DNA from 3 places in the Streptomyces sp. NPDC006743 genome. Region 3 is predicted to be linked to each of the others. Evidence: riboswitches for the same ligand, from Rfam matches in the RefSeq annotation. Region 3 holds a riboswitch; each other region holds the start of a gene.
What was found. A riboswitch is a leader RNA that binds a small molecule or an ion and turns the genes downstream of it on or off. The one in region 3 is predicted to bind thiamine pyrophosphate.
Positions count from the first base shown of each region.

Region 1: it holds a riboswitch for thiamine pyrophosphate, as region 3 does, so the genes downstream of both, thiC (phosphomethylpyrimidine synthase ThiC) here and thiO (glycine oxidase ThiO) in region 3, are expected to answer to the same signal.
Region 2: it holds a riboswitch for thiamine pyrophosphate, as region 3 does, so the genes downstream of both, ABZ719_RS09825 (cytosine permease) here and thiO (glycine oxidase ThiO) in region 3, are expected to answer to the same signal.

Region 1 is NZ_JBEYJA010000039.1:46,216-51,677, forward strand. Features, by position in the region: gene thiC (phosphomethylpyrimidine synthase ThiC) at 44-1,849, opposite strand; TPP riboswitch at 1,842-2,019, opposite strand; gene ABZ719_RS26855 (YibE/F family protein) at 2,091-3,596, shown strand; gene ABZ719_RS26860 (SsgA family sporulation/cell division regulator) at 3,679-4,116, opposite strand; gene ABZ719_RS26865 (helix-turn-helix domain-containing protein) at 4,216-4,950, opposite strand; gene ABZ719_RS26870 (DUF5326 family protein) at 5,313-5,462, opposite strand, start outside.
Region 2 is NZ_JBEYJA010000008.1:127,207-132,668, forward strand. Features, by position in the region: gene ABZ719_RS09810 (S8 family serine peptidase) at 1-358, opposite strand, end outside; gene ABZ719_RS09815 (universal stress protein) at 769-1,209, shown strand; gene ABZ719_RS09820 (hypothetical protein) at 1,374-1,496, opposite strand; gene ABZ719_RS09825 (cytosine permease) at 1,944-3,347, opposite strand; TPP riboswitch at 3,337-3,430, opposite strand; gene ABZ719_RS09830 (DUF2891 domain-containing protein) at 3,458-4,477, opposite strand; gene pcp (pyroglutamyl-peptidase I) at 4,477-5,127, opposite strand; gene ABZ719_RS09840 (DUF979 domain-containing protein) at 5,208-5,462, opposite strand, start outside.
Region 3 is NZ_JBEYJA010000002.1:226,997-232,458, forward strand. Features, by position in the region: gene ABZ719_RS02500 (thiazole synthase) at 1-379, opposite strand, end outside; gene thiS (sulfur carrier protein ThiS) at 383-595, opposite strand; gene thiO (glycine oxidase ThiO) at 592-1,758, opposite strand; TPP riboswitch at 1,756-1,867, opposite strand; gene ABZ719_RS02515 (hypothetical protein) at 1,920-2,261, shown strand; gene ABZ719_RS02520 (FAD-dependent oxidoreductase) at 2,437-3,666, shown strand; gene ABZ719_RS02525 (Rv2175c family DNA-binding protein) at 3,745-4,110, shown strand; gene thiE (thiamine phosphate synthase) at 4,282-4,941, shown strand; gene metF (methylenetetrahydrofolate reductase [NAD(P)H]) at 5,082-5,462, shown strand, end outside.

The DNA of each region.
Region 1 (5,462 bases), on a different contig from region 3:
ATGCCCGGAAACCCGCCCGACCCCCGCCCGGCAGCCGACACTTCTACTCCGCGAGCGGCAGGTACACCCGGTTGCCCGCCGCGGCGAACTCCTTGGACTTCTGGGCCATGCCCTCCTCGATCTCGGTCCGGCTGGTGCCGTGCTCCCGGCGGATGTCCTGCGAGATCTTCATCGAGCAGAACTTCGGGCCGCACATCGAGCAGAAGTGGGCCGTCTTCGCGGGCTCCGCCGGCAGGGTCTCGTCGTGGAACTCCCGTGCCGTGTCCGGGTCGAGGGCCAGGTTGAACTGGTCCTCCCACCGGAACTCGAAACGGGCGTCGGAGAGGGCGTCGTCCCACTCCTGGGCACCCGGGTGTCCCTTGGCGAGGTCGGCCGCGTGCGCGGCGATCTTGTAGGTGATGACGCCGGTCTTGACGTCGTCCCGGTTCGGCAGGCCCAGGTGCTCCTTGGGCGTGACGTAGCAGAGCATCGCCGTGCCCCACCAGGCGATCATGGCGGCGCCGATCCCGGAGGTGATGTGGTCGTACGCCGGAGCGACGTCCGTCGTCAGCGGTCCGAGCGTATAGAACGGAGCTTCATCGCAGATCTCCTGCTGAAGGTCGATGTTCTCCTTGATCTTGTGCATCGGGACGTGCCCCGGGCCCTCGATCATGGTCTGTACGTTGAAACGCTTGGCGATCGTGTTGAGTTCCCCGAGCGTCCGCAACTCCGCGAACTGCGCCTCGTCGTTGGCGTCCGCGATCGAGCCCGGCCTGAGTCCGTCGCCGAGGGAGTACGTGACGTCGTAGGCGGCCAGGATCTCGCAGAGTTCCTCGAAGTGCTCGTAGAGGAACGACTCCTTGTGGTGCGCGAGGCACCAGGCCGCCATGATCGAACCACCGCGGGAGACGATGCCGGTCTTGCGGTTCGCGGTCAGCGGCACGTACGCCAGGCGTACGCCGGCGTGGACCGTCATGTAGTCCACGCCCTGCTCTGCCTGCTCCACGACGGTGTCCTTGTAGATCTCCCAGGTCAGCTCCTCGGCCCTGCCGTCGACCTTCTCCAGGGCCTGGTAGAGCGGCACCGTGCCGATGGGGACGGGGGAGTTGCGCAGCACCCATTCACGGGTGGTGTGGATGTTGCGGCCGGTGGAGAGGTCCATGACGGTGTCGGCACCCCAGCGGGTCGCCCACGTCATCTTCTCGACCTCCTCCTCGATCGAGGAGGTCACCGCGGAGTTGCCGATGTTCGCGTTGACCTTCACCAGGAAGCGCTTGCCGATGATCATCGGCTCGGTCTCCGGGTGGTTGACGTTGGCCGGGAGCACCGCGCGGCCCGCCGCGATCTCCTCACGGACGACCTCGGGAGAGACGTTCTCCCGGATCGCCACGTACTCCATCTCCGGTGTGATCTCCCCACGGCGCGCATAGGCGAGCTGCGTCACGGCCTGGCCGTCCCGGCCCCGCCGCGGCTGGCGCGGCCGGCCCGGGAACACCGCGTCGAGGTTGCGCAGCCCCCCGCGCGGCGAGGTGTGCTTGACCCCGTCGTCCTCGGGGCGGACCGGACGGCCCGCGTACTCCTCGGTGTCGCCGCGGGCGACGATCCAGTTCTCCCGCAGCGGAGCCAGACCGCGGCGGACATCGGTGTCGACGAGCGGATCGGTGTACGGGCCCGACGTGTCGTACAACGTGACCGACTGCCCGTTGGTGAGGTGCACCTGACGGACCGGCACCCGCAGGTCGGGGCGTGAGCCCTCGACATACGCCTTGTGCCAGCCGATGGACTTCCCGGTCTCCTCACGGGAAGCGGTCTGCTCCCCGTCGCTGGACAACTGCTCGGAGGCAGGCGTGCGTACGTCCTTGTTGGTCATGAGACCTACTCCCTACGCCGGCATTACCCGGTAACAGGTTCGGCGGTCGACGCAGCGGCTTCCGTCCGGCGGCGTTTCCCGCGGAACGTCGCTCGTTCCACGTGAAACATCGCGAAGACGGAGGTCAGCGCCCTCTCAGCCCGGTGCTCCGAGCTCCCGCGTGTGCAAAGGTGCCTCCACGCTAGCGTCATCCATGGCGCGGTGAACAGTGGGCCCCGGCCGTTCTTGCGATGATCTGGCGGTGACCACGACGCAGCAGTTCCCCCCTCCACCCCCCGAGCCGCGGCGCGGATCCGGCACCCGGCACGGGCGAGAACACGGGCAGGAACACGAGCGCGGACAGGGGCACGAGCACGGCCACGAGAACGGACAGGCCGAGGGAACCCTGCGCACGGACGACCACAGGACCGGCCGCCCGGACAGTCCGGGAGGCGACCACGCACACGGCCACGCCCACAGTCACAGCCATGGTCCTGCCGCCCCGGTCTCGCAGCACCTCCGCAAGGTCATCGCCGCGGTCCTGATCCCCTTCGCCGCCGCGGTGGCGGTCGGGCTCGCCGTGCTCTGGCCGGGCGGGAGCCCCGCCCACGAGCGCACCGGCGTGGGCTTCGACCGGCAGACGCAGCAGGCCACGGTCACCTCGGTGGTGTCGGTGAGCTGCAAGGCGGTGAACGCCTCCGGTGACACGCCGGCCGGTGACACCTCCACCGCCGAGGGCCCTTCGGCCCCGGCGCAGTCGGCCGGCACCTGCAAGAAGGCCACGATCCGCGTCGACACCGGCAAGGACAAGGGGCGCACCTTCACCGAGATCGTGCAGCCGGACCAGTCACGGCAGTTGCACCAGGGGGAGAAGGTCGTCGCCGCCTACGAGCCCGCCGCCCCGCGGGACCTGCAGTACTCGGTCACGGACGTGAGCCGGGGTTTCCCCATGGCGCTGCTGGCCGGAATCTTCGCACTCGCCGTCGTGGTCGTCGGGCGGATGCGGGGCGTCATGGCGCTGGTCGCACTGGCCATCAGCTTCCTGGTGCTGGACCTCTTCATCCTGCCCGCGATCCTGCAAGGGTCGAATCCGCTGCTGGTGGCGGTGGTCGGATCGAGCGCGATCATGCTGATCGCGCTCTACCTGTGCCACGGTCTGTCGGCCCGGACCTCGGTGGCCGTGCTCGGCACACTGATCTCCCTGGTGCTGATCGGCATCCTGGGTTCGCTGTTCATCGGCTGGGCCGCGCTCACCGGCAACACGGACGACAACACGGGCCTGATCCATGGCCTGTATCCGTCGATCGACATGAGCGGCCTGCTGCTGGCCGGCGTGATCATCGGCTCGCTCGGTGTCCTGGACGATGTGACGGTGACGCAGACGTCGGCGGTGTGGGAGCTGCACGAGGCCAACCCGGCGATGGGCTGGCGGGGGCTGTACCGTGCCGGTATCCGCATCGGGCGCGATCACATCGCGTCCGTGGTCAACACCCTGGTGCTGGCCTACGCGGGTGCGGCCCTGCCGCTGCTGCTGCTCTTCTCGATCGCGCGGAGCAGCGTGGGGACCGTGGCGACCAGCGAACTCGTCGCCGAGGAGATCGTCCGCACGCTCGTGGGATCGATCGGCCTGGTCGCGTCCGTACCGGTCACCACCGCCCTGGCGGCTCTGGTCGTCTCGGCCGACCGCCCGGGTGCGGCGCCTCCCAGGGCCGCGGCCGGTCTGCCCGCGCCGGCCCGCGGCGGCAGGGGCCGACGGCGCAAGCGGTGAACTGTTCCCGAGAGCGGTGAGCTGTCCTCGAAGCGTGCGGTGAAGCGTTACTCCACCGCACGCCGCCGGTTGAAGAAACGCTTCAGCCCGCGCTCTGTTCTTCCGCCAGGATGCGGTCCAGCGCCTCGTCGAGGTGCGTGTCGAAGTCCGCCAGAGCGCCTTCCTGTCCCAACGGCACCAGTTTGTCCGTGCGGTCGAGGAACGCCACGAGAGGCGCCGTGGAGGAGCGGAACAGCGCGCGGTCACCGCCGACCTGAAGGCGGATCAGCACCTCGGCGAGCGAGTCGGAGTCGGCGGGCGAGACCCGCACATCACCGTCCCCGCACGGCCGGCCCACGCCGTCGACCAGCAGTTCGCGTCCGAACGCCCAGGTGACCGGGGCGTCTCCGGGCAGATGGAAGGTCAGCCGTACGGCATAGGGATCACAGGCCTCGTACCGCAGTTCCACCGGAATGCGGAAAGAGAGCTCCTCGGACACGAGAAAGCTCATCATGACCTCTGCCTGTACGGACTCGCGCATCACTACCCCGTCATCTGCCGTCGACTGGCCGGGAATGATCCCCATCAACACTGGTGGCATCTTGCTGAACGTATATGGCAGATCACAAGGAGTGAGTTTTCAGATACTGATAGCGAGCGCCAGGGAGCCGACACGCCGTCCCACCTCGCTCTGCAGCTGCCGAGCCGCGGGCAGCAGCCGGTCGGCCTGGTGCGCGGGGAGCGAGAGGGCCATCGTCGCGGCCACGGCGCCCACGGTGATCGGGATGGCCGCGCAGACCGTCCCCAGCGCGTACTCCTGCCGCTCCGTGACGGGCTGCATCCGCCCCGTCCGCTCCAGGCGTCGCAGCAGGGTGTGGTCGTCACGGACCGTGTACGGGGTGAGGGACTGGACCGGATAGCGCGACAGGTGGTCGCGGCGCGCGCTCTCGTCCAGCTGCGCCAGCAGGCACTGGCCGATGGCGTGGGCGTGGCCGGTCTCCCGGAAGTCGGCCCACTCCTGGACCGCCGGAGTGCCCGGGGTGTCGGAGACGCACACGACCTCGATCTCACCGTCCCGGTACATCGCGTAGTAGACCGGAACACCGATCAGATCACGCCATTGTGCGAGCGAGTCGACGACCGTGCTGCGACGTTTCTGCGCCGCTCCGCGGCTGCTCAGACGTTCGGCCGCCTCACCGAGGAAGAACAGTCCTCTGTCCCGGTACAGATAGCCCTCGTGCACCAGCGTCCGCAGCAGGTGGTAGGCGGTGGGGAGGGCGAGGCCGGTCTCGCGTGCGAGTTGCTTGGCGGGGGCGCCGTGCTCGTGTCCCGCGACGGTCTCCAGCAGACGCATCGCGCGCTGCACGGATCCGATGAGGGTCTGGGCCGCCGGTGCGGGCGGTTGCTCCGGGACGCCGACGCGCGGGCGCTGGAGCGCGGGTGCGGAACGCGGCTGCGCCGGGAGCCCCGTGGAACCGGACGGCACCCGGGGAGCCGGAGGCGCGTGCGGTTCGGCGGGTGCGGTGTCAACCGTGGCCAAGGGTCACTCCCGTAGCGCGAGGGGGCAGCCCGTGCGGGGAGACACGGGTGGGGGAACGCTGCCCGCGGGGGCCGGCCCCCGCGTCGATTCCCGGACCCTATCGGCCTGTCACCGCTCCAGGACGGCCTGTCCGGAAAACTTCCCTCCCGCGAGGGAACCGGTGCGGCCCGTCAGGGTTCACCGGCGCCCCGGGAGACTCACCAGTCGCCGCGCGACGAAGAGCTCGACATGAACTTCCGCACGATGTAGATCAGCCCGCCGATCAGCGCGACGAAGATCAGCAGCTTGAACAGCAGACCGATCACGAAGCCGACGACCGTCGCTATCAGGCTGCCGAAGACGACCAG
Region 2 (5,462 bases), on a different contig from region 3:
TGAACAGTTCCTGGTCCACGCGGTCGGCGGCGAGGGCGGCGGTGGCGCTCTCCGGGTAGACGTAGAGGTCCTCGCCCACCTGCCGGGTCTGCAGCAGCGGGGTGCTGCCGTCCTCGGCGGGCAGTGCGACCGCGGAACTGTGTCCGGAGGGATCCTCGGTGACCAGGACCCGGTCGCCGGTGACGAGCGTGACGACCGTGCCGCGCGCGGTCTGCGCCGCGGCCGCGGCGGTGCCGAGGACGGGTCTCTCGTGTGCGGTGGTGTCCCGGGGCGGTGCGGCCATCGAGGGCACGGCCGCGGTGACGGCCAGGACCGTGGCCGTCGTGACCCCCAGGACTGTTCGCGATATCGAGCGCATCGCTCTCCCGAATCTGTGCGCCGGCACGTGCGTACCGGTGTCACGTCTGCGCGATCCGCCCGTGCGGGCATGCGTGAACAGCCGGATCGCGGAAGGTGGTTGGTGCTGCGGTGGGCACCACCCTGGCAGACGGACCGCTGGTGGGAGAGGGCCGGACGAGGCGGTTTTGCGCTGTGGCCGTTTCCCGCCACCGGGACGGGCGGCGGCGCGCGGGCAGGCGCGGGGACGAGAGAGGCCGGCCTCGCGGAACAGATCCCTGCCGTCGTGTTGTTCACGACGTGTCCCGACCGCACCGGTCCCGGTGCGGTCGGGACGGTCCCACCCGGAAGCACACCTGCGGCCACACCCGAAGACGCTTCCGCAGCACCCGAAGAGCACTCAGAAACACGTACAGACAAGGAAGTCAGCCCATGTTCCACCGCGTTCTCGTCGCCGTCGATCCGAGCCCCGCCCGCCACGCCACGGTGCGGCTGGCCGGTGACGTGGCCCGGCTGACCGGTGCCAAGGTCCGGGTGCTGCACGTCGCCCCCACCGCGGCCACGCTCGCCGCCGTCGTCCCCCTGGAGAACGACGCGGAGGCCAAGACCGTCGTCGACGAGGCCGTCACCGCGCTGCGGGACTCGGGCGTCGACGCCGAGGGCGCCGTCGCGGGCGGTCTGACCACGCAGATCGCCACCGCCATCTCCGCCGCCGCCGAGGAGTTCGGGGCCGACCTCCTGGTCCTCGGCCACCACCACCGCAGCGCCCTGGAGGCGTTCATCAGCCCGCGGGTCAGCGACGCCGTCGCGCACGCCAGCCGCATCGCCGTCCTCCTGGCCCCCGAGGACGGCACCGCGACCGGGCGGAACTGACCCGGACAGGGCACCGCGGCCCTGGAGAGCTGCCCCCCAAGGGCGGTTCCGGCGCGGTCCCGCACATGACGGAACAGCGCTCCGGACGACTCACGGAGCGCTGTTCCGCCGTCCCGTCGTTCCCCTGCCCGGGCTTCGGCCGCTCCCGGACGGCCCGGCCGGTGTCAGGGCTCCGGCTGCTCCTCGTCGGGGTCGGTCGACCAGCGGGACAGGAGTTCCTCGAAGGCGTCCATCCCCAGCAGGAGGAGCATCATCGCGATCGGAGTGCACAGCGCTACCAGAACCATGGAGCCTCCCGAGGGGAGCACCGGCGGACTCTTCACCCGGCCCCGCGAGCCGCACGCGGCGAGGCACTTCTCAGTGTGGGGCCGAATGGGCTAAAGCGCACTTCGTTGCCGGTGTGACTGCTGAGGCCGTGACCGGTGCGGCAGCCGCGCCCTTGCCGCGCCCCGGGTGTCGGGGCCATGGTGCCCGCCCTCCCGCGCCTTCGAGTGGCGCGGCGCTCCCGGGGGTGGTAGCGCCGTTCCCGCCTCCGGCGCGCCGCCCCGAGCGCGTCGCGCGTGCCTGAGAGCTGCGCACAGAAGGGGCGCCCGGCTCGACGCCCGGCACGCACGCTCGCGGCGTTGCCGGAAGGCCCTGAAGCTCCGCCACAAGGACCTTCCGGCGCCTGGCGCTCGCACGCACCGGACGCCGCGAGCCGATCGGACTCCCCTTTTGCCCTTTGTTCGCGGCTCTCAGCGCAGACGCCGTGCGCGCAGCGGCGCGTAGACGAGCAGGGCCGCCACGAATCCCACCGGGTAGGCGAGATCGGCGCCGTGCAGGGACCGGGCGGCCGGGCCGGTGTACAGGCCCGTGTTCATGAACGGCACGGACACGGCGAAGGCGACGGCGAACGCGGTGAGCGCCGGCCACCAGGACTGCGGGCGGGCCGTCTCGTGCGACAGCTCGACCGGGCGGCCGCCGCGGGCCCGGGCCCGGGCCGCCCAGTCCACGATGACGATCGCGACGAACGCGGGGATCCAGTACCCGACGAACAGCAGGACGTTCTGGAAGCGGGCGGTGGTGTCGGCCGCGTGCATCCACAGCACCAGCGGGAAGCCGAGCAGGGCGGCGAGGGCGGCGGCGAGCGGCCGGGGCAGGCGTACGCCCATGGTCTGCAGGGCCAGCGACCCGCTGTAGTCGTTCATGGCGTTGCTGCACAGGGCCGCGAGCGCGATCGAGAGGAGTCCGAAGGCGCCGAGCGGGCCCCCGCCGAGCAGGGTGTCGACGCCGTGGGCGGTCTGGTCGGTGAACTCGGCGGCGCCCCACAGGCCGAGCGCCTGCACCGCCACGAAGGACAGGCCGATGCCGAGCAGGGTGCACCAGAACATGCCCGGCCGGGACGCCGAGCGGGGCAGGTAACGGCTGAAGTCACTGGCGTACGGAGCCCAGGACAGGGCCAGACTCAGTGCGACCGTGCAGGTCAGGACGAACGCGCCGGCCCTGTCGGCGCCGTGCGCGGTGCCGGCCGTGGCCGCCGGGTGGGCGTGGCTCAGGAGCTTGACCGCGAGGACGGTGAAGGCGGCGGCGAGTGCGAACGTCATCACGGTCTGCAGCCGGTGGATCGCCTCGTAGCCGAGCACGCCCAGGGCGCCCTGGCCGGCCATCATCACCAGGACTCCGGCCCAGAACGGCCAGCCGCACAACTGGGCCAGCGCCTCCCCGCCGAACAGGCCGATCAGCGCGTCCCAGGCGATGGACGACAGCCACTGCAGCGCGGCCGGCACGGTGACGGCCCCGCCGAAGGCCAGGCGGGCCAGCGGCATCTGCGCCGCGCCGGTGCGGCTTCCCCAGGTGCCCAGGTAGGCGGTGGGCACCGCGCCGAGCAGGGTGCCGAGCACCACGGCGGCGAGGGCGGTGCCGGCGTCCAGTCCGAGCGCGATGCCGACGGTGCCGGTGAACACGCCGGTCATGGTCAGGTTGGGGGCGAACCAGACGGTGAACAGCCGCCCCGGGCCGCCGTAGCGGCTGTCCTCGGGCACCGGCGTGATGCCGCGTGCCTCCATCCGCAGATCACCGGGGGCCGTCGGCATCCGTCCGTCGAAGACGTGCCGCGGGCCGGCGACGGCCGGCTCGGTGCGGGCATGCGGCCATGACATGTGACATCCCTCCGCCAGTCCTAACTGGTTCAGGTTCGACGGGTGTGATCTCAGCCCCCGCGGGGGCACCCCGTGTCCAGGTACGGCCGCCAGGATAGCCCGGCCCGCCGTCAGGCCTCGCCCGGGTCCGGCACGTCGAGCGCCAGCACGGCGAAGGTGGCCAGCCAGTGGTCGGTGGTGAAGTCGCCGCGTTCCACGGCGGGCAGGCCCGCGGCGAGGTGCGCCTCGGCCGCCTCGGCCAGACGGCCGCGGACCGGGCCGGCCGGCAGCGCCCCGGCGATCGACCGCAGCGCGGCGGCCCTGCTCAGGGCGAGGCCCAGCAGGTGACCGATCTGCGGATCGGCGTGGTCGGAGACGACGGGCACGTCCAGGAGCGGGCAGGGGGCGCCGGAGCGCAGCGCGGGCAGGAAGCGGTCGAGCCACCGCGCGAACCGCTCCGCGTCGAGCACCCGGCGCATCGCGTCGGCCTCGCTCAGCGCGGGCGACAGGAAGTCCTGGCCCGAGGGCTCCCAGTGCGCGGGGGCGTCGTGGTCGTCGGCGAACCAGGCCAGCAGGCGTTCGCGCACGGCCTCGGTGGTCGTGGCGGACAGTTCCCCGGCGTCCAGGAGGAGACCGAGCGCGAAGGCGCTGTTGGGGTGGTTGCCGTGGCGCACCGGATAGGTGGCCTTCGGCAGCCAGTCGGCCAGCAGCCGGTCGACGGCGGCGACGGCCGGTGCCAGCGCCTCGCTCCAGCGTGCGCCGGCGGCGCCCCCGTACGCCCGGCACTCGGCGGCGAGCGCGACCAGCCACGCCCAGCCGTAGGGCCGCTCGAAGGAGGGCCGCTCCAGGAGGTAGGCGGCTTCGACGGCGAGGGCGTCCGGGGTGAGGTGCCGGTCGAGCACCTCGGTGAACGGCGCCGTCCCGGCGAGCGCGGGTGTCGCCCCGTGGCGGCGCAGCATGCGCACGAGCAGCCAGTGCATGTGGACCGAGGAGTGCCAGTCGTAGGCACCGTAGAAGGCCGGGTGCAGGGTGCTCGGCCGCACGTCCTGTCCGGCCGAGGTGACCAGGTGGGCGGGGAAGTTGGGGTATTCGCGGGTGATGTTGGCGAGGGCGAGCCGGGCGAAGGGCACCGCGTAGGAGGCGAGCGGCATCAGTGGGTGGCCCCCTCGGTGGTCTTCAGGTCCTGGCCCGCGGGGGTGGTGGCGGCGGCGACCAGCAGGGCGCGCAGTCCGCGGGCGACGGTGGCGGGCTCCAGGGCCGGGGCGGTGCCGTCGGTGACCTGCTCGGGCGCCCAGGGCACGTGCACGAAACCCCCGCGGACGTGCGGGAACTCGGTGGCGATCAGGTGGCCGAGGCCGTAGGCGACGTGGTTGCAGACGAAGGTCCCGGCGGTGTGGGACACGGCGGCCGGGACCCCGGCCGCGCGCACGGCGGCGACGCAGGCCTTGACGGGCAGCGAGGAGAAGTAGGCGGCGGGGCCGCCGGGCACGACCGGTTCGTCCACCGGCTGCGCGCCGTCGTTGTCGGGGATGCGGGCGTCGTCGAGGTTGATGCCGACACGTTCGACGGTGACACCGGGACGGCCGCCCGCCTGGCCCAGGCACAGGACCAGGTCGGGGGCGCAGGAGCGGACGGCGTCCCGCAGCGCGCCGAGGGAGGTGGCGAAGACGCAGGGGAGTTCGGCGGCGGTGACCGTGAGCCCGGCGGGCGGCTCGGCGGCCAGGAGGGAGGCCGCCTGCCAGGAGGGGTTCACTGTCTCGCCGCCGAAGGGGGCGAAGCCGGTGACGAGCACACGGGTCATGGGACTTCCTTCACGGGGGGGGACGACGGGGGACGGGCCGGGCAGGCGCGGGGGTCGGCGCGCGGTGCCGGCCGGGCGGCTCAGAAGGCGAAGACCGCCATGATCACGGTGCAGCAGACCAGGAGCGGCAGTGCCGTCGGGATCTGCGCCTTGATCGGCCCGTACTGGTCCTTCAGTTCGAGCAGGGTGGCCGGGACGATGTTGAAGTTGGCGGCCATCGGCGTGCACAGCGTGCCGGCGAAACCCGCCAGCATGCCGATGGCGAGGACGGCGGCCTCGTTGCCGTGCATCTGCTCGATCAGGACGGGCCAGCCGATCGCCGCGGTCATCACGGG
Region 3 (5,462 bases):
AGCCGTCGTCGACCAGGGTCTCCGCCGCGTCCAGCAGCTCGATCGGGTCCGGCAGCAGGGTGCGCTCGTCGGCGATGACCTCCAGTTTGACCAGGTCGGTGCCGAGCGCCTCCCGGGCGAGACGGGCCGTGAGCACCGCCTCGCCCGCCGTGAAGCAGCCCGCGGTGTTGGGCAGCACCCGGATGCCGAGCCTCTCCAGCACGGACAGCACGGAGCCGTGCACGGAGGGGTCCACCCGGCGCATCGCGACCGTGGTCAGCTCCGTGCCGGAGGCCACCAGGGAGCGTTCGAGGACGTCCAGGCTGGGCGCACCGCCGGTGCCCATGATCAGCCGGGACGTGAAGGACGTACCACCGAGGACGAAGGGGTCGTCGGCCATGGGTCAGCCTCCTTGGACGGCGGTGAGGATCTCGACGCGGTCGCCCTCGGCCAGGGCGGTGGAGGGCCACCGGTCGCGCGGCACGACGGTCTCGTTGAGGGCGGCGGCCACCCCGGAGGGCGCCGCGGTCAGGGTCCGTACGACGGCGTCGAGGGCCGTGCCGGGCGAGAACTCGCGCGGCACGCCGTTGACGGAGATGCGGACGGGGGTGCTCATGCGGACTGCTCCGTGAGGGTGGCGGCGTGGAAACGCCGAGGGCTGAAGGGGCGGGCCTCGTCCGGCAGCTCGCCGGTGGCCAGGACGTGCGCCATGACGTCACCGGTGACCGGGGTGAGCAGCACCCCGTTGCGGTAGTGCCCGGTGGCCACCAGCAGCCCGTCCAGGCCGGTCGGGCCGAGCAGCGGCGCGTTGTCGGGGGAGCCGGGGCGCAGCCCGGCGCGGGTCTCGGTCAGCGGCAGCTCGGTGATGCCGGGCACCAGCTCGTGCGCGTCGCGCAGCAGCTCGTAGACGCCGCCCGCCGTCACCGTGGTGTCCCAGCCCAGCTCCTCGCTGGTGGCCCCGACGACCAGCTCGCCGCTGAGCCGCGGCACCAGGTAGAGGTGGCCGCCGCGCACCACGGCCCGCACCGTGCGGCTCAGGAACGGCGCGTACCGCTGGGGCACGGTCAGCCGGAGCACCTGCCCCTTCACCGGCCGCACCGGCGGCAGCAGGTCGTCCGGGACCCCGGCGAGGCGTCCGCTGAGGCTGCCGGCGGCCAGTACCACCTGCCCGGCGCCGAGCGCGGTGCCCTCGCGCAGCACGCAGCCCGTGGCCCGCTCCCGTTCGACGGTGAGCCGCTCGGCCCAGGCGCGGTGGAAGACCACGCCCGTGCGCTCGCAGGCCACGACCAGGGCGGCGGCCAGCCGCCGCGGGTCGATCTGGTGGTCGCCGTCCACCCGGAGCCCGCCGCGCACGCCCGGCGCGAGCATCGGCTCCAGGCGCCGGCACTCGCGCCCCGACAGCCACTCCGACTCCAGCCCCGAGCGGTGTTGCAGGGCGTGCAGTTCCCGCAGGTGGGCGCGGTCGTCGGCGTCCAGCGCGACGGCCAGCGTGCCGCACCTGCGGTAGCCGAGGTCGTGGCCGGTCACCTCGGTCAGCTCGGCCGCGAAATCCGGGTAGCGGCGGGCCGAGGCCAGGTTCAGGCCGAGCAGGGTCTCCTCGCCGTAGTGCAGTTCCGTGACGGCGGCCAGCATCCCGGCCGCCACCTGCGCGGCACCGCCGCCCGGCTCGGGGTCCACCACGGCCGCGGACAGTCCGCGCCGGGCGGCGCGCCAGGCGGTCACGAGCCCGATGATCCCGCCCCCGATGACGAGGACGTCGGACGTACGTGGCAACGACATGGGCGTCCAGCCCCTCCCTTCGCCGGCATGACCCGGATCAGGTTCGTACGGTCGGAGGCCGCCAGCCTCCCTCTCAGCCCGGTGCGTCCGGGCTCCCGCGAGTGCTTGTACGGTGGCCACCCTAGTCCTTGGAGCAGCGCTTTTGTAAGGGAGCCTCCCGTATGCCGCCCTCGCTGGACGGTCTCGTCCTCGCCCCCGTCGCCGATCAGGCCCCCGGTCAGGTGGGCACCCGGACCCGCTTCACGTACCACGAACGGGGCGGGGAGATCTGGGCCGAGTACGCGGGCGGCGACGTCGTCCGCGGTCACCTGGTGGGCACCAGGGAGGGCGACCGGCTCGACTTCCGGTACGTCCAGCTCAAGCACGACGGCACGACCTCCTCGGGGCACTGCGTCTCCACGGTGGTGGAACTGCCCGACGGGCGGGTGCGGTTGGAGGAGAGCTGGGAGTGGGAGTCGCAGGCGGGGAGCGGCACGAGCGTGGTGGAACAGGTGGGCGACTGACGGCGGCGGGCGCGGCGCGGCCCGGCGGGGGCGGCGTGACCTCGGCCGGCGGGACAGGGAACCGGCGGGCGTGGCACGGCCTCGGCCGGCGGGACAGGGACGCGGCGGGCGTTGTGGAGCACGTCACTCCGCACGCCCCCTGACTGACTGAACGTCAGCTGACTATGGTGATCAGGTGAGCGAGCAGACGCAGGAACAGGGCACCGCCCAGCCGCGGCGGGTGGTCGTCGCCGGCGCGGGCATGGCCGGTGTGCAGACCGCGGTCGCGCTGCGCGAGCAGGGCTTCACCGGCACGATCACACTGATCGGCGCCGAACCCCACCAGCCCTACGACCGGCCACCGCTGTCCAAGGCCGTCCTGCTCGGCAAGGCCGAGGGGTCCGCCTTCGACGTCGACTTCGAGGCGCTCGGCCTGGAGCTGCGGCTCGGCTGCGAGGCCCTGGCCGTCCGCTCCGAAGCACATGTGCTCGACACCTCCGAAGGACCCGTCCCCTACGACGTCCTCGTCCTCGCCACCGGCGCCGAGCCGGTGCGGCTGCCCGGCGCGGAGGACGTCCCCGGCGTGCACCTGCTGCGCACCCTGGACGACGCCGGACGGCTGCGGCCGGTCCTCGCCGAGCAGCACGACGTCGTCGTGGTCGGCGCCGGCTGGATCGGCGCCGAGTTCGCCACGGCCGCGCGCGAGGCGGGCTGCGCGGTGACGGTCGTGGAGGCCGCCGACCGGCCGCTGGCCGGTGTGCTGCCCGCCGAGGTGGCCGCCCCGATGACCGCCTGGTACGCCGACAGCGGCACCGTGCTGCGCACCCGCGCGCGCGTGGCACGCGTCGAGCCCGGCGCGGTCGTGCTCGACGACGGCTCACGGCTGCCCGCGGGCGCCGTCGTCGTCGGCATCGGCGCCCGCCCCGCGACCGCCTGGCTGGCGGGCTCCGGCGTCGAGCTGGGCGAGCGCGGAGAGGTGCTCGCCGACGACCACCTGCGCACCAGCGTGCAGGACGTGTACGCGGTCGGCGACTGCGCCTCCTTCCCGTCGGGCCGGTACGGCGAACGCCTGCTGGTCCACCACTGGGACAACGCGCTCCAGGGCCCGCGCACGGTCGCCGCCAACGTGATCGGCCTGACCCCGGCCGTCTACGACCCGGTGCCGTACTTCTGGTCCGAGCAGTTCGGCCGCTTCGTGCAGTACGCCGGCCACCACACCGCGGCCGACGCCACCGTCTGGCGCGGCGAGCCCTCCGGCCCGGCCTGGACGGTGTGCTGGCTGCGCGACACCCGGCTGGTCGCCCTGTTGGCGGTCGGCCGCCCGCGGGATCTCGCCCAGGGCCGACGGCTGATCGAGGCCGGTGCGGTGATGGACGCGGGGCTGCTGGCGGACCCGTCGAGGCCGCTGAAGACGGCCACCGCGTAGCCCGCTCGCCGGACGGTCTCCGCCCAGGTGGACGGGGTCGGCTTCCGAGTGTCGGTGGCAGATGGCACGCTTGGTCCCGTGACCGAGATTGACGCGAAGACCGATGCGCTCGTCCCCGCCTGGCTGACCCTGCCCGACATCGCCGAGATGCTCGGCGTCGACGTGACGCGTGTGCGGCAGCTGGTCAAGGAGGGCCAGCTCATCGCCGTACGCCGCGGTGAGAACCGCGCGCTGCACGTCCCCGCCGCCTTCATCGACGGGGACAAGGTCGTCAAGGGCCTGTCCGGGACCCTGACGCTCCTGCGGGACGACGGCTTCACGGTCGAAGAGATGATCGAGTGGCTCTTCACCCCCGACCCGACCCTGCCCGGCACCCCCGCGCAGGCCCTGAGCGAGAATCGCGGCACGGAGGTGAAGCGCCGCGCCCAGGCGCTCGCCGTCTGACGCCGGGCGCCACCGACAGGGCGGCCCGCCGGCAGGGCCGCCCGCCGCCCGGACCGAACCGTTCGTCCGGCGTACGGGTACCGCCGCCGTGCCCCGGGCCCCCGCCCGGGCCACGGAGCCGCGGCCCGTACGCCATCGACACCACCGCAACCCACCACGGGGGGACCACGCATGTCCGACACCGCCGCAGCCGCCGCCCGCGCCCGCCTGGCCGACGCGCGCCTGTACCTGTGCACGGACGCCCGCAGGGACCGCGGCGACCTTCCCGAGTTCCTCGACGCCGTGCTCGCGGGCGGCGTCGACATCGTGCAGCTGCGCGACAAGGGCATGGAGGCCGGGGAGGAACTGGAACACCTCGCGGTGTTCGCCGACGCCTGCGCCCGCCACGGCCGGCTGCTCGCGGTCAACGACCGCGCGGACGTCGCGCACGCCGCCCGCGCCGACGTGCTGCACCTCGGCCAGGGCGACCTGCCGGTCCCCGCGGCGCGCGCCATCCTCGGCGACGACGTCCTGATCGGCCGCTCCACGCACGCCGGGTCCGAGGCCGCCGCGGCCGCCGCACAGGACGGCGTGGACTACTTCTGCACGGGCCCCTGCTGGCCCACCCCGACCAAGCCCGGCCGCCACGCGCCCGGCCTCGACCTGGTCCGTTCCACCGCCTCCCTCGGTACCGACCGCCCCTGGTTCGCCATCGGCGGCATCGACCTCGGCAACCTCGACCAGGTGCTGGAGGCGGGCGCCCGGCGCGTCGTCGTGGTGCGGGCGATCACCGAGGCCGACGACCCGGGCGCGGCGGCGGCCGAGTTCGCGAAGCGGCTGCGGCAGGCCTGACCGGGCCGGCGCCGGCGATCACCGAGGCGCCCGGGAGCCGATGCGCCGAAGTGTCCCACGGAGTGGACAACAAGTCGGCAAATCGGTCAAAACGCCAGCGTTCGGTTGGGGGACCGCCGCACCCTGGCTAACCTGCGGGTATGGCCCTCGGCACCGCATCCACCAGGTCGGACCACGCCCGCACCGTCCGCGACATGCTCGCGACCGGCAAGACGACGTATTCCTTCGAGTTCTACGCCCCCAAGACCCCGAAGGGCGAGCGGAACCTGTGGAACGCGCTGCGCCGGGTCGAGGCCGTGGCGCCCGACTTCGTCTCCGTGACCTACGGCGCGGGCGGCTCCACCCGCGCGGGCACGGTCAAGGCGACCGAGGCCATCGCGTCGGACACCACCCTCACCCCGATCGCCCACCTCACCGCCGTCGACCACTCCGTGGCCGACCTGCGCAACATCATCGGGCAGTACGCCGACGCCGGGATCCGCAACATGCTGGCACTGCGCGGCGACCCGCCCGGCGACCCG